2 regions of the Pantoea sp. At-9b genome follow, and region 2 is predicted to be linked to the other one. Evidence: predicted binding sites of a transcription regulator. Region 2 holds the regulator's gene; the other holds the start of a gene.

Evidence for each region. Region 2 encodes PhoB, which activates phosphate uptake and scavenging genes when phosphate is short. Its sites were predicted from a motif close to CTGTCATAAAACTGNCNNAT; they were not measured.
Region 1: a site for PhoB is predicted at 4,188-4,207, ahead of PAT9B_RS26210 (heavy metal response regulator transcription factor). Genes of this name have one in related genera too.

The regions. Positions count from the first base shown of each region.
Region 1 covers NC_014840.1:86,487-94,401, reverse strand. The annotation lists gene PAT9B_RS26230 (alpha/beta fold hydrolase) at 1-600, opposite strand, end outside; gene PAT9B_RS26225 (carboxymuconolactone decarboxylase family protein) at 649-1,401, opposite strand; gene PAT9B_RS26220 (cupin domain-containing protein) at 1,379-1,846, opposite strand; gene PAT9B_RS26215 (heavy metal sensor histidine kinase) at 1,912-3,357, opposite strand; gene PAT9B_RS26210 (heavy metal response regulator transcription factor) at 3,350-4,042, opposite strand; gene PAT9B_RS26205 (alpha/beta hydrolase) at 4,219-5,268, shown strand; gene PAT9B_RS26200 (multidrug effflux MFS transporter) at 5,419-6,621, opposite strand; gene fic (protein adenylyltransferase Fic) at 6,811-7,887, opposite strand.
Region 2 covers NC_014837.1:1,025,183-1,033,097, forward strand. The annotation lists gene PAT9B_RS04570 (DUF4810 domain-containing protein) at 1-302, shown strand, start outside; gene PAT9B_RS04575 (DUF799 domain-containing protein) at 299-955, shown strand; gene PAT9B_RS04580 (SbcC/MukB-like Walker B domain-containing protein) at 1,022-4,561, opposite strand; gene sbcD (exonuclease subunit SbcD) at 4,558-5,775, opposite strand; gene phoB (phosphate response regulator transcription factor PhoB) at 5,972-6,661, shown strand; gene phoR (phosphate regulon sensor histidine kinase PhoR) at 6,676-7,915, shown strand, end outside.

The sequences.
Region 1 (7,915 bases), on a different replicon from region 2:
AAAAAGAATAGCCGGACCGGATCTATCCACCACAGCTGAGATGGCGTCAGAAATAACATTGACATCAAATGGTCCGGTGTTCGGGGTCATCTGGCGGAAGTACTGATTCAGTGCTGTTTTGTCGTGAGAGAACTGAACGCCCGGGAAATAATTGGGCCAGACACCGAGGCGAAACTGATTAAACCACATCTGTTCATCCGGTTTGGGCACGATAGCGTCTGCAACGGTACTGCGGCCAGCACCTCCCCGGCGCGGTTGATCGACCAGATAGGTTGAGAACCCACGGCGTAGAAAAATATTCTGAAAACCTTCGCGGCCATCCGGCGTCGTTTCCCAGGTGCGGGAAAACTGCCCTGCACCGTGCAACATGACAATCGGGTATTTATGGGGATTTACCGGGATTTGGTAGAACACCTGCGCATGATCGCCATGATAAGTTTGACCGTTGGAATTCAACGGCTTTTTCGCCTCAAATGTGCCAGGGGCAGTGATAACAGTACCACCAGCGGCAGAGCTTCCTTGTTCCTGAATAACTAATGGCTCGGCATATGCGGACTGAGCCATCAGACACATCACCAGCATTGTTAAAAGTGTCTTCAACGAAACATCCTCTGCGCATGTCTGCGCTTTTATGGGGAAATCTGCGGGTTACTGATCCGCCAGTGCCTGTTGTAACGCCATCTCAGCGCGCATTGCCGCGCCTGTTTCTCCATGTTCACGCAGGGTCTGCGCTAACTGGTGCAGTTGTCCTGCCGTCAGTCCGACGCGCTGGCTGGCGCGCATATGGGATAACAACTGAGCTTCAACACCGGGCGTGGCAGCTAATGCCCCGACCGTTGCCAGCTCGCGGCTTTGCCAGTCGAGGTTGTCACGGGCAAAAATGTCGCCAAACAGATGGGTTTGCAGGTACTGATTAATGACTGGCGCGAAATCAAACAAGGGGCCCTGGACCGGTGCGCCGGAGATTTTGGTCTGGTTGGCAGTGCCAACCTGTCGCAGTTCATCCCCGACAGGGACTGGGCTGACAGGCTCGTTACCCGCAATATCGTGGATTCCGCGTTGCTGACGCGTCTCAACCACCTTCATCAGGGCATTTAACGCATTTAAACTGCGCGGAAAGCCGGTGTAGGCATACAGCTGAACCAGAATTTCTTTAAGTTCATTAACCGTCAACCCGGCGTCCAGCCCCTGATTGAGCGCACCATTCAGTTTTTCCATCTGGCTGCTGGCCATATAGGCGGCAATCAACGGAATTGCCTGCTGACGAGGTGACAACGTTGACGAAATAGTCTGTTTTTCTGCGGTTCCGGTCGTTGCTGGCGCAGCATTGACCGTCAGACTGCAACCCAGCATCAGCCAGGCCGCCGTCATCAATGCCTTAATGGGCGCGGTATTGTTCATCCGTCACTTTCTCCATCCAGTTAACGTTGATTCCATTTGCCACCCCGGTTATCGCCAGATGTGTCATCGCACTACCTGGGGCGGCACCATGCCAGTGTTTGACACCCGGTGGGCAGGACACGACATCACCGGGACGAATGGTCTGTACCGGCTGGCCTTCCTGCTGCGTCAGTCCCACGCCAGCGGTCACGATCAGTCGCTGGCCAGCCGGATGCGTATGCCAGGCTGACCGCGCGCCGGGCTCAAAGGTGACATACGCCGCTGAAACATTGATGTCATTATCCGGTTTGAATAACGGGTCCACCCGGACACGCCCGGTAAAGTTCTCCGCCGGGCCATATAACGCGTTTTGGCTGCCGGCGGGGGCAAGATGTTGCGTCTCAGCTGAGGACGCAAAAGTGAAGAGGGGCAGTAACAGCCCGAGGTAACGTATTTTTCCGGTCATGCTGAGCGTCCTTTTCATTGATGAAGGGGATAGCCAGCCATGATTCTAACGAGCGGCAAATGTCGTCAGACTGACGCTTCCCTGACAATTTTGTCAGTTGGAGGAATGGTGAAGGGAATTGCGTTTCGCGCCGTATCCGTCTGCATGGCAAAGGTCAGTCCAAAGGTGTTCATACCGCCCTCACTGTGTGCAAAGACTTCTCCCCGATGCATAATTGCCACGGCACGGACGATCGACAGCCCCAAGCCATGATGGGTATCGCTGCGGGTGCGCGAGGAGTCAGCCCGGTAAAAGCGTTCAAACAGCCGATGCAACTGTTCCGGCGCAATGGGATCGCCTGGATTGGAAACTGCAACGCAGGCCTGGTTATTCATCGTGCTTAAGCGAACGGTCACCTGACTGTTGGCTGGCGCGTATCTTGCACTATTTTCGAGGAGATTAGCCAACGAGCGGTGAAATAAACGCCGATCAATCTCGACCAGAACATTCCCTTCTACCGCCAGAGAAAGTTGTTTTTCCGCGAATGAAGGTTCGACATATTCGGCTGTTTTCAGCGTCTCTTCACGCAGGGAGACCTGAGTCAGCTGAGCGGCATGTTCACCTGCATGAGCATGGGACAGAAACAGCATGTCATTGACGATGGACGTCATACGCTCAAGTTCTTCCAGGTTTGAACCCAGTAACTCTTCCAGTTCTTCATGGGAACGGCGACGTGATAGCCCTAATTGCGTTTGACCAATCAGGTTAGTAAGCGGTGTGCGGAGTTCATGCGCCACATCGGCGTTAAAACTTTCGAGCTGTCGCCAGGCAATCTCCTGCCGCATCAGGACACCGTTAAATGATGCTGCCAACTGCTGTAATTCTCCGGGTAAGGCAGTGGTATCCAGTCGTTGACTATGATCGCCCGGTGCGAGCAGTTGTGCCTGTTTGCCCAGTGCGCCCACCGGACGCAGACCAATTTTTGAGACGCCATAGCCTAATAATGCGACGATTAACACGCCTGCCACGGCAATAATCAGCAGCGTGCGGGTGAAGGCATCCAGGGTACCCATATACGGTGTCGAGTCGATGGCGACGATATAGCGCAACGCCGGTCGCGCGCCATTAGCAGGGATGGTTTTGACCAACAGGAAGAGTGAACACACACCTTCTGCTGCGCCGGGCATTTTGTTAAAACCTTCCTGCAAAGAGGACCATTGAACACCCACGGGTGGCGCACCGCCGACACTAAAGCGCGGGTCGGCACTGACTATCCAGTAGCGGACGCGCTCCCCCTCAGAGTTGGTTAACACGGTGAATTTATTCGCCAGCGTAGACCAGTCATCTGCTGAGGTGCGTGCGGAGATCCACGGGCTCATTAATGATTGCCGAAATGACAGCTCGTTGTGCATCTGTTTTTGCAGCGAGTCATGTAACGAGCTGCGCAGCAGGATGCCGATCGCCGAGACAATTAACAAGGCCGTTAACGCAAACATCAGTGCCAAATGTACCGAGATGGATCGCTTAAACATGCTGATCTCCGGGCCTGACTTCAAGCACATATCCCATACCCCGCACGGTATGCAGTAGCCTGACGGCAAATGGCGTATCGACTTTGGCACGTAAACGTTTAATCGCGACCTCAACCACGTTGGCGTCGCTGTCAAAATTCATATCCCATACCTGTTCCGCGATCATCATCTTCGACAAAATTTCGCCCTGATGGCGCGCCAGCAGGCTCAGCAAGGCAAACTCTTTCGCGGTGAGGTCCAGTCGGGTTCCCAAACGGAATACCCGTCTGGACAGCAGATCTACCTGTAAATCGTGAATTTGCAGTTGCGTGATATCCGTGCCATCCGCAGAACGGCGACGAACCAGCGCCTGAATGCGCGCGACCAACTCAATAAGCGAGAACGGTTTAGGGAGATAATCATCTGCACCCAGCCGCAGTCCTTTGACGCGTTCATCCACCGATCCGCGAGCAGATAACATCAACACCGGTGTCTGCTTGCTGGATCGCACCCCTTCCAGTACCCGATAGCCATCCATTCCGGGCAGCATCACATCAAGGATGATCGCGTCGTAGTCGAACTCCAGTGCGAAATGCAGCCCCTCAGCGCCATTCGCTGAAACGTCCACCGTGAACCCGGACTCGCCCAAAGCACGACGAAGATAGGTTGAGGTTTTTTCTTCATCCTCGACTAACAACAGGCGCATAACGCTGCTTCCTCCTGAACTTAACGGTAACGGGCCATTGTGCCCCTGACTTGCCAACACCAGGCTGACGACTTACTGACAAAAATGTTATTCAGCCGTCACCATGCTGACAGCCCTGCCTGCCTAATCTGAGCCTGCTTATTTGCTATCGCGAACCTGACCCATCGGGAGATACCATGAAATTCACGCTGTTAAATGCAATGTTGCTTACCGCTATGGCTGGCGTCGCCTCCGTGCATGCCGCTGATTACAAAAAGAATCCGTTCACCCTCGTTTATGATGGAGCCATCACCGAGAATGTTCAGGGGCAGGTCAATATCCATCCGGTCAAATACGATCTGCATGGCATCCAAATTGCGGCGAATGTTTACACCCCAGCCAATTACGATCCGGCGAAAAAGTATCCGGCAATTGTCGTAGCTCACCCGAATGGTGGCGTAAAAGAGCAGGTTGCCGGGTTGTATGCACAACGCCTGGCTGAGCACGGATACATCACCATCACTGCCGATGCGGCCTATCAGGGTGCCAGCGGTGGTATGCCACGTAGTGTTGATAAACCGGCTAACCGCATTGAAGATATTCACGGCATGGCTGACTACATCAGCCAGTACCCTGGCGTTGATACCGCCCGCATTGGTTTGCTGGGCATTTGTGGTGGCGGTGGTTATTCATTAAAAGCCGCTCAGACTGATAAACGCTTTAAAGCGCTGGCAACGCTGAGCATGTTTGACTCTGGCCGTGTGCGCCGCAACGGCTATCAGGAATCACAAATTGCGACTATCCAGGCGCGTCTGCAACAAGCCAGCGAAGCGCGTGCAAAAGAAGCGGCAACCGGGGAAGTCAGTTATTCCGGCGATGCCAACCTGACCGATGAACAGATCGCGAAACTGCCGTTTGATCTCTACCGCCAGGGTTACGAGTACTACTGGAAAACCCATGCTCATCCCAACTCTACGTTCCGCTATACCACCAGCAGCCTGCTCGATTTGATGAGTTTTGATGCGCAAAGCAATATGGATCTCATCAATCAGCCGCTGTTAATGATGGCCGGGACAAAAGCAGACTCGCGATATATGACCGAAAGTGCCTTCAAAATGGCCACCGGTACGCAGAATAAAGAGTTATTCCTGATTGATGGCGCAACCCATATCGAAACGTACTGGGTGCCGCGCTACGTTAACCAGGCGATGAGCAAGTTAGATATCTTCTTCGATAAGAATATTTAACCCGTTCTCGATAACTTGATGCCTGTTCATCCCTCTAACGGCTATTAACAGGCAGATTAACCTGGTTGGCGCTAAAGATAATTGCGCCTGACGAATAGAGGTTATGAGATAAATTCATAAGTATCATCAGGGACGGCACAGTATCCGGCGCTATTTCTTCACCTGAACCGTCAGCACGATTAAGGCGCTGCCCAGCGTAAATACGGCAATTATCCAGCCCATGGTCCAGGGCGTGCCATCGCTAAACAGCGCCAGCAACAGGGATGAGATGATGCCACTGCCGTACTGAAGCGACCCCATCAGCGCCGAGGCAGAACCCGCAACATTAGGTACGGCATCCAGCGCGCAGGCGGTAGAGGTTGCGGCGATGATGCCGTTCATGGAAAAGAAGACAAACACGGTTGCCACAATGATGCCCATCCCACCCACTCCCAACCCGGTCGCGACAGCCAGCGTCAGGGCGGCCAGGCTCGCCACGGATACGGCAACCTTAAGTAACGTTTCCAATGGGAAGCGGTGGACCAGGCGTCGGTTCACCATGCTCACCACCATTAAGCCAACGATATTGACGGCAAACAACCAACCGTAATGCTGCGGATCAACCCCAAACCAGGTGATGTAAACAAACGGGGAGCCGGTGATAAAGGCATAAGCGGCAATGTAGTAGAACGTCAGACAGAGCGTAAAACGCATGTAGCGGCCGTTCGTCAGCAGGGCGTAGTAGTTACCAAAGGCACTGGATACGGATGCCGCGGAACGTTTGTCTTCTGCCAAGGTTTCGGGTAGCCAGAATAACGAAAACAACATCAATGCGCCGATAAGTGCGAGCAGCCAGAAAATGGCATGCCACGACGTGACCTTAATCATCTGCCCGCCAAGTAGCGGCCCGGCAATCGGCGCTATCGCCATGATGATCATCAGCGTCGAAAGCATTTGCGCGGCGCGCGTGCGGCTAAACAGATCGCGGATCATCGCACGTGCCAGCATCGGACCGGTGCAGGCACCTAACGCCTGAAAGATTCGCCAGAAGACGATTTGTACGATATCGGTTGATAACGCACAGCCCACTGAACCTATCACGAAAAGAAACATCCCGATGAATAGCGGCACACGTCGTCCGTAGCGATCGCTAATCGGTCCCCAAATCAACTGGGCAATGCTAAAACCGATCAAAAATCCGGTGATGGTGAGTTCCGCATCCCCCTGCAAATCCTTTGTCATTAAAGGCATGGCAGGAAGATAGATGTCGGTTGACAGGGAAGTGACAGCCATTAATGCGCTGAGAATCAGAACAAATGTCAGGCCGCTTTTATTGACCGTCGTCGACTGCGTTCGTGCCTGTAAATTAAGCATGGTGACCCATCTGAAGATAAAGAGATGGGTGCATGTTAACGGGTTTATGCGGTGAGATAATGTCCGCTATCGGGATAGGGATTATGAATTGTATTCATTAATCTGTTACATCACCGGCACTGGCGTACCGGCATTGCGCAGACCGATGAGATAAGCGAATGAGTTCAGGTGATCAGGGTTTATCGCAGTTTACTGGTTTAACTCGGTCAATAACCGGGTATTAAGATATAACTTTTCTCGCCCCAAACTTATCTCCTCCAGCACGCCTATTTCAACCAGATGCTTCAGGTAAGTTGAGGCGGTTTGACGTTTTGCTATGCCGTGTTCAACCAAATTTTCAATGCGGCAATATGGCTGGGCAAAGAGTACCTGAATGAGTTCGTGGGTATATATTTTAGGTAATTTCTCGCGTACATATTCAGTCACTTCAGCCATAAGCTCACGCACAATCGCTATTTTTTTCGTTGTCCAGCGGGCTGTTTTCTCAACTGCTTCCAGCATGAAGAGAATCCACGATTCCCAGTCGCCATCGGCGGTCACTCCACGTAATAGGGTGTAGTAATCGTCACGTCTTTCCAGAATAAATCGAGAAAGATAGAGAATGGGTAATGACAGCAATTCTGTCTGAATCAGATACAGAATATTCACTATACGGCCAGTGCGCCCATTTCCGTCTGGGAATGGATGAATACATTCGAATTGATAGTGTGAGATGGCCATTTTTACTAACGGGTCAATGTCATCTTCAGCATGTATGAAACGTTCCCAGTTCGCCAGTAAATCACGAATTTGCGTTTCACCTACCGGAGGCGTATACACCACATCATTGTTTTGGTCCCGCAATACAGTGCCGGGGGTTTTACGGATATCCGTCTGGACTGACCGCAGTTTGGTGCAAATGGCTATTGCTGTGTTCGTACAAAGTGGGTGCGTTTCCAGCTGGAGGAAGCCATCGTACAAAGCCGTGCGATAACGTAATGCTTCTTTTGTCGCCGGATCAGCGTTCTCTGCACGATCCGCATACTGAAAAAGCTGATCGCTTGTTGTCACGATGTTTTCAATGCGGGAAGAATCCTTTGCTTCCATCATCGGAAGGATATTGATCAGTAGTCCCTGATCGGGGATCAGCTCTCCTGCAGTTTTCAGCTCGGCGATCGCTGCACGTGCATTGATGCATGCCTTAAGAACACGACGTGTCTCAATGTTTTCGAGGTCTGGTGGCAGGACCGGAAGGTTGTTGTAGGGCGTTGCGGGATTCCAGCGCATATGTTTATAAAAACCGTTTTTATCGACA
Region 2 (7,915 bases):
CGCCGAAAGGGCCGGAGCCACTCTACTACTGGGGTGATTACCAGCAGCAGATTTATAGCTACTACCAAAAAGACAAAGATCCGGTCCAGCAGATTGATGCGCTGAATCTGGATATCGAAAAAGCCCGTTCGGTAAATAAACCCGTGGCACCAGGTCTGCATGCCCAGTTGGGTCTGCTCTACGCCCAGACCGGCCAAACCGACAAAGCATTCAGCCAGTTTGCGGCAGAAAAGCAACTGTTCCCGGAATCAGCACCGTATATGGATTTTCTGATGAGTAAAAAACAAGGAGCAACCCAGTGAAAAAACTGATTGCAGGTTTCGCCGTGCTGACCGCGCTGCTGCTGACCGGCTGTGCGCCGCATAAAAAACCGTATGATTACAGTGCGTTCCGTGCCAGCAAGCCCGCCTCGATTCTGGTGCTGCCTGCGGATAACAAAGCACCGGATGTCAATGCGGCCCACAGCTTTACCTCGCTGGTGACGCAGCCGTTAGCGGAAGCGGGTTACTACGTGTTCCCGGTGGCGGTGGTGGAAGAGACGTTCCAGCAGAACGGTTTGACCAACGGCCATGACGTTCAGGCAGTCAGCACCAAACGTCTGCACGATATTTTCCACGCTGACAGCGCGCTCTACATTTCGATTACCGATTACGGTACGCGCTATTTAGTGGTCGACAGCAACACGATGGTGAGCGCCTCGGCACGCCTGGTGGATCTGCGCACCGGTAAGCAGCTGTGGGAAGGCAGTGCCACTGCCAATGATGGCGAAAATGGTAACAACAATAGCGGGGGTATCATCGGTATCCTGGTGTCGGCGGCGGTGAAACAGATCGCCAATAACGTCACCGATAAAGCGCACACGGTTGCCGGTGTAACCAGCGTGCGTCTGCTGGCGCAAAACGAAGATGGCGGCCTGTTGGCAGGTCCGCGTCGTCCGTTGTCAGTCACGCATTAAGTAATGAAAAGGGTGCGGCACCGTCGCACCCTTCCCATATCCGTAGCGACGCGATTCATCGCGCTGCTATGGCAACTCCAGCTTGCTGTAGCCCAAACCGTTCATCTTACGCACCTTAATCTGCACCGGGATACGTTCCTTCATCGCTTCCACATGGCTAATCACGCCAATGGTTTTGCCGCTGGCATTCAATGCATCGAGCGCATCCAGCGCGGTGTCGAGTGTCTCGGCATCCAGCGTGCCAAAGCCTTCATCAAGGAACAGCGATTCGAGGCGGGTTTTGTGGCTGACAAGGTCGGATAACGCCAGCGCCAATGCCAGGCTGACCAGAAAACTCTCGCCGCCGGATAGCGTGCGGGTGTCGCGGGTGGCATCGGCCTGCCAGGTATCCACCACATCCAGTTCCAGTTCATCCGTGGCACGACGCTGCAACAGATAACGGCCATGCAGGCGATCGAGCTGACGGTTAGCCAGCCATACCAGGTGATCAAGGGTTAACCCCTGGGCGAAACGGCGGAATTTATCGCCTTTAGCTGAGCCGATTAACTCGTTGAGCTGGCTCCATTGCGTCAGTTCCGCTTCATGGCTGCTGATTTGCGTCAACAGCGATTGCTGCTGCTCACGCAATCTGGCATCGCTGGACAACTGCTGCTGTGCTTCACCTTGCTGGCGCGCATTGTCGCGCAGCGCCATGCGCAGGTTTTCCAGTCGGGTGCCGATGTCTGCCGCCAGTTCGTCGCTCAGTGCTGCCGGACGCTGTTGCTGATGGGCGCTCAATCGTTGCACCAGTTGCTGGCTCAGCGCGGTTTGTTGTTGTCGCTGCTGTTCCAGCGCCTGTAAACGTTGACGCAGCTGATCAACCTCTGCCACATCCAGCAGCGCGGCGCGAAGTGCAGCCTCGTCGGCAAAATCACTGTGCTGCAAGGCGCTGCGCAGGTCGGTTTCCGCCGCCTCCAGACGGGCGGCTTGCGTCAGTTGCTGCTGTTCGAGTTGCGCGCGCTGGCCGCTCAGGCTGTGCACGGCGCTTTGTGCCTGCTGCCAGGCCTGTAATTGCTGCGCCAGTTCCTGTTCACCTGCCTGTAGCGCGGCCTGATGCGCCTGGCGCTCGGCCTGCACCTGGCGATCGCCGAACAGTTGCTGGCGACGCTGGTGTTGTTCGGCGTTTTGCAGCTGTAGCGCGCTGAGCGTTTGTTGCAGTGCATCCAGCCGTTGCTGTTCACGCGCAAGATTCTGCTGCTGGTTATGGCGTTCGCTGTCGGCTTTCGCCAGCTGCGGTTGCAGGTTGGTGAGTAACCGCTCACTCTCTTGCCATTTCTGCCAGCGCAGTTGTAGCGTGTTTAGCCAGCTTTCACGCGCCTCACGGGCGGGCAGGGTAAGCTGATGTTGTGCCAGTTGCTGTGCCAACTGCTGACTTAATTGCTGCCACGCCGCGTATTCCGTTTCACTGCGCTGGCGGAGATCGTCCAACGCCTGCTGTACGCTGCTAATCTGCTGCTGCGCCAGTTGCTGCTGTTGCAGATGCTCCAGCCATGCTTGTAGCTGGTTCTCCTGCTGATCCTGCTGTTGTTGCCAGCGGATAACATCGTCCTGCTGCTCCACTGCGAAGGTGAGCGCCAGCTCACCGGTCAACTGTTGCCATTGCTCAGTCAGCGTAGTGAGTTGTTGCCCGATATCCTTGAGCTCCTGCTGCAACGCCTGCTGTTGCAGCAATGACAGGCGCTGCTGTTCACCTTTAGCCGTGCCGGATTCTTTGAGCTGAGCAACACGGGTTTGCAGTGCCGCAAGACGCTGTTGATTCTCGCCAGGTTCCAGTTGGCGATATTGCTCAATGGCCGGATGCTGACAGGAACCACACAACGGGCAAGGGTGATTGGGCTGCAAGCGGGCGCGTTCATCGGCCAGTTGAGCGATAGTACGCTCCTGGTCACAGATGGTCTGCACATCAAGCATCGCCTGATTCTCGCGCTTCCACTCCTCGCGCAGCGCCTGTAAAACCTGTTCTTCCGCCTGATACTGCTGAGTTAACGCATGCAGTTTCTGCTGGCGTTGCTGCTGCTGTGGTTGGAGTGCGTGCCACTGCGCGGCCAACAGGGTCAGCTGTTGGCGCGATGCACGCTGTGCCTGATGTTGTGCCAACGCCTCCCGCACCTGACTGATATCCCGCGTCTCCTGCTCTGCCAGCGGCTGCGCTGCCTGCTGACGGGCGGTGAGGGCGTGCTGGAGCTGGTCAAGCTGCTGTTGTTGCTGCTGTTGCTGGTGGCGCAACTGGGCAACGGTTTGCTCACGCTCATCCAGCCGGGTAATGTCGGACTGCCAGCGTGTCAGGTGCTCACCCCAACTGGCGACGCTGGCCTCACGGCTGCGCCATTGCTGCTGCTCATCCCACAGCTGTTGTAAGCGTTCACTCTCCTGTTGTTGCTGATTGAGCGCAGTACGGCTTTGCTGCACCACCTGCTGTTGGGCGGTTACCTCGCGCTGCTGATCGCTGAGCTGGTGTTGCAGGGCAGTGAGTTGCTGATCGAGTGGGATGACCTGCTCCGTCAGCAGCGTTTCCAGTTGCTGCTGTGCGTGCTGTGCCTGTTCACGCGCCTGTTGCGCTGCCTGATAACGGGTTTCGCCCTGTTGTTGCGCGGCGATCGCCTGCTGCTGTTGCGCCTGCACCTGTTGGTACTGCTGCGTCAGGGCGATGTTTTCCTGTTGCAACTGGGTGCGCTGTTGCAGTTTAGCGCGCAATTTTTCTGCGGGTTCGGCGCGGGCCAGCCGTTGGCGCTCGGGGTCGGCTTGTTGCCAGGCGTTTTCCGCCGCCTGCAATGCCTGTTGTGCTTGTTGTTGCTCCTCAGCCAGTTGATGTGACTGACTCAGCCACTGCTGCTGCTGTTGGGCGGTAGTCAGCTGCTGATTCAGCGTGGTTTCGGCAGCATTGAGTTGCTCCAGTTGGCTGGTCAGTGCTGTCCGATGCGCCTCATCCAGCAGCGACATGCCCCCGGCGCGGGCGCGTAGCGTATCGAGTTCGGCGCGAGCGTTTTTGTAGCGCTCAAAAATCTGCATCGAGATTTGGCCGTAAATTTCGGTGCCGGTCAGTTCTTCCAGCAATTCGGCGCGCTCGCCCGGTTTGGCATTCAGAAAGGCAGCAAATTGCCCCTGTGACAGCATCATCGAACGCGTAAAGCGGGCGAAATCGAGACCGGATAAGGTTTCGATCAACTTCAGTTTGTCGCCCACTTTATCGGCGACGATTTGGTTATCGGCACAGCGCGCCAGCTCGACGCGCGGTGCCTGTAATTTTCCATCGGCCTGACCACGGGCGCGGTTCTGGCTCCAGAAGGCGCGCCATGCCTCGCCTTTGATCTCAAACTCCACTTCCGCCAGACATTCGGCGGTATCGCGGGTGATCAGTTCGTTCTGGGATTGCGACAGCACGCCAAGGCGTGGCGTCTGGTGATACAGCGCCAGGCAAATAGCATCGAGCAGGGTGGTTTTTCCGGCACCGGTTGCGCCGGTGATGGCAAACAGGCCGTTACTGGCAAAGGGTTCGCGGCGGAAATCGATAAACCATTCCCCACGCAGGGCGTTGAGGTTTTTAAAGCGCAGCGTCAGGATTTTCATGCAGCAGGGTTCTCCAGCGCGGCAAGGGTGGTACGAAACAGCTCGGTGAGCCGGGCCGCCTGTTCGTCATCCAGATCGTCTTCCTGCGCCAGGCGACGCGCAAACACCTCCTCAACCTGCAATTCGCTCAGGGTTTCGTTATCCAGTCGTGCCAGGCTGCGGCTGCGTTGCTCACGGCTACGGCGTACCAGCAGTACCTCGACCGGTAAATTTTCCGTCAGTTGCTCCACGCGGCGCTGCAAATCGCTGAGATGTTCCTGGGTGGTGATTTCAATATCCAGCCACGCTGGCAGCGATGCGGCGTTATCTTGGAACGCGGCCAGTTGTTGTTCGATAGCAGCCAGCGAGCCTTTCAGCATCTGCATTGGCTGGAACAGCGGGATCGTCAGCGGCGTCACCGCATCCAGACCGGTGCTGAAATCGAGCAGAAACACGCTTTTATCACGGCCCAGTTCATCAAAGCTGAGCGGGATGGGCGAACCGCTGTAGCGAATATGGTCGCTGTCAGCAATGCGCTGCGCACGGTGAATATGGCCAAGGGCGATATAGTCGGCGGCGGGAAACGCCTGCGCCGGGAAGGCGTCGAGCGTACCGATGTAGATATCACGCACCGAGTCGCTTTTGGTGACGCCGACAGTGGTGAGATGGCCCGTGGCGATAATCGGCAGTTGGCCTCCGAGTGCCGCGCGTTGCGCCTCGGCGGCGGCAAAGCAGTGCTGATAATGCTGTTCGATGGCTTCCAGCAACGACTGTTGTTTCTCCCGACCGGACTGTCCAGCCTGGCTGCGCAGAATATCGCGCGGACGCAGGTAAGGAATGGCGCACAGCAGCGCGCCTGGCGTACCGTCGCGCTGTTTCAGGGTCAACACCTGTTGCTCGCCTTGTGGCGTCGCGCTGGTGATCACCTGAGTATTGAGGCAGGCGAGCAACTCGCGAGATTCATTTAATGTCGCCACCGAATCATGGTTGCCGGCCAGCACAATCAACTGGCACTGGCTGGCCTGTAACGCCACCACAAAGCGGTTGAACATTTCACGGGCATAGCTGGGTGGCGAGCCGGTGTCGAACAGGTCACCGGCGATAATCAGCGCATCCACCTGATGTTGTTCAATTTGCTGACGCAGCCAGTCGAGAAACGCCTGATGTTCAGCTGCGCGACTTTTGCTGTAAAAGAACTGGCCCAGATGCCAGTCCGCCGTATGAATGATGCGCATGGATGCTCCCTGCCGGTTGACGCGATGGGCAATTATAACGGCTTCATCGCGAAAGAAAAAAATTCGCCGCATGGCTGTCACATTTCTGTTTTTTAACTAAATATTCAGGGGTGCGTTTTTCATAAAAGTGTCATAAAACTGACGCATAATGACGCCGCAAATCCCAGTGACAGCCGTCATATCAGCAGGAGTAATAATGGCTAAGCGCATTTTGGTTGTGGAAGACGAAGCTCCCATCCGTGAAATGTTATGTTTCGTGCTGGAACAGAACGATTACCAGCCGATTGAGGCGGAAGACTATGACAGCGCAGTGGGGAAGCTGATCGAACCCTGGCCTGATTTGATTTTGCTGGACTGGATGTTACCTGGTGGCAGCGGTATCCAGTTTATTAAGCATCTGAAACGTGAAGCCATGACGCGTGATATTCCCGTGATGATGTTGACTGCACGCGGCGAAGAAGAAGATCGTGTTCGCGGTCTCGAAGTGGGCGCGGATGATTACATTACCAAACCTTTCTCACCGAAAGAGTTGATGGCGCGTATCAAAGCGGTGATGCGCCGTATTTCACCGATGGCGGTGGAAGAGGTGATTGAGATGCAGGGGCTGAGCCTCGACCCGTCGTCGCATCGCGTGATGTCAGAAACCACGCCGCTGGAGATGGGGCCGACGGAGTACAAGTTACTGCACTTCTTTATGACCCACCCGGAACGCGTTTACAGCCGTGAACAGCTGTTGAACCACGTCTGGGGCACCAATGTGTATGTCGAAGATCGCACCGTCGATGTGCATATCCGTCGTTTACGTAAAGCGCTGGAGGTCTCCGGCCACGATCGCATGGTACAAACCGTGCGCGGAACAGGGTATCGTTTCTCTGCCCGCTACTGAACGGAGTCTTTACCGTGCTGGAACGACTCTCCTGGAAGAGATTATTGACCGAACTGGTGCTGGTCTGTCTACCGGCACTGATTCTCGGTCTGGTATTTGGCTATCTCCCCTGGCTGCTGTTGATCACCGTGCTGGGGTTATTGTTGTGGCATTTCCGTAACCTGATGCGCTTGTCCCACTGGTTGTGGGTAGACCGTTCCATGACGCCACCCGGCGGACGTGCCAGCTGGGAGCCGCTGTTTTACGGGCTGTATCAAATGCAGCTGCGTAATCGCCGCCGCCGCCGCGAACTGGGCAATCTGATCAAACGCTTCCGTAGTGGTGCGGAATCGCTGCCGGATGCGGTGGTGCTCACCACCGAAGAGGGCATCATTTTCTGGTGTAACGGTCTGGCGCAGCAGCATCTTGGCCTGCGCTGGCCGGAAGACAATGGGCAGAACATCCTCAACCTGCTGCGTTACCCTGAATTCTCCCGCTACATTCGCCAACGCGATTTCAACAAACCGCTGACGCTGGTGTTGAATAATCAACACCATATGGAGTTCCGCGTGATGCCTTACAGCGAAGGGCAGTGGCTGATGGTGGCACGTGATGTGACGCAAATGCACCAGCTGGAAGGGGCGCGCCGCAACTTCTTTGCTAACGTCAGTCATGAGCTGCGTACTCCGCTGACGGTGTTGCAGGGCTATCTGGAGATGATGAACGACTCGGTGATGAATGAACGTTCACGCAGCAAAGCGTTACAGACCATGACGGAGCAAACGCGCCGTATGGACAGCCTGGTGAAACAGCTGCTGACGCTGTCGCGCATTGAAGCGGCTCCGGCCCTCGACATGAAAGAGACGGTAGACGTGCCCACCATGCTGTTGCTGTTGCAGCGTGAAGCGGAAACCCTCAGTCAGGGGCGTCATGAAATCCATTTCCATACCGATCCGCATCTCAAAGTGCTGGGCAATGATGAGCAGTTGCGCAGTGCCATCTCGAACCTGGTGTATAACGCCGTCAACCATACGCCGGAAGGCACAAGGATTGATATCAGCTGGCTGCGTAATAAGCAGGGGGCCGAGTTTAAGGTGTGCGATAACGGGCCGGGGATTAGCCCTGAACATCTGCCACGGCTGACCGAACGTTTCTACCGGGTGGATAAAGCACGTTCGCGCGCCACCGGTGGCAGCGGTCTCGGGTTGGCGATTGTTAAGCATGCGCTTGGGCATCACAACGCACGCCTTGATATCACCAGCGTGCCGCATCAGG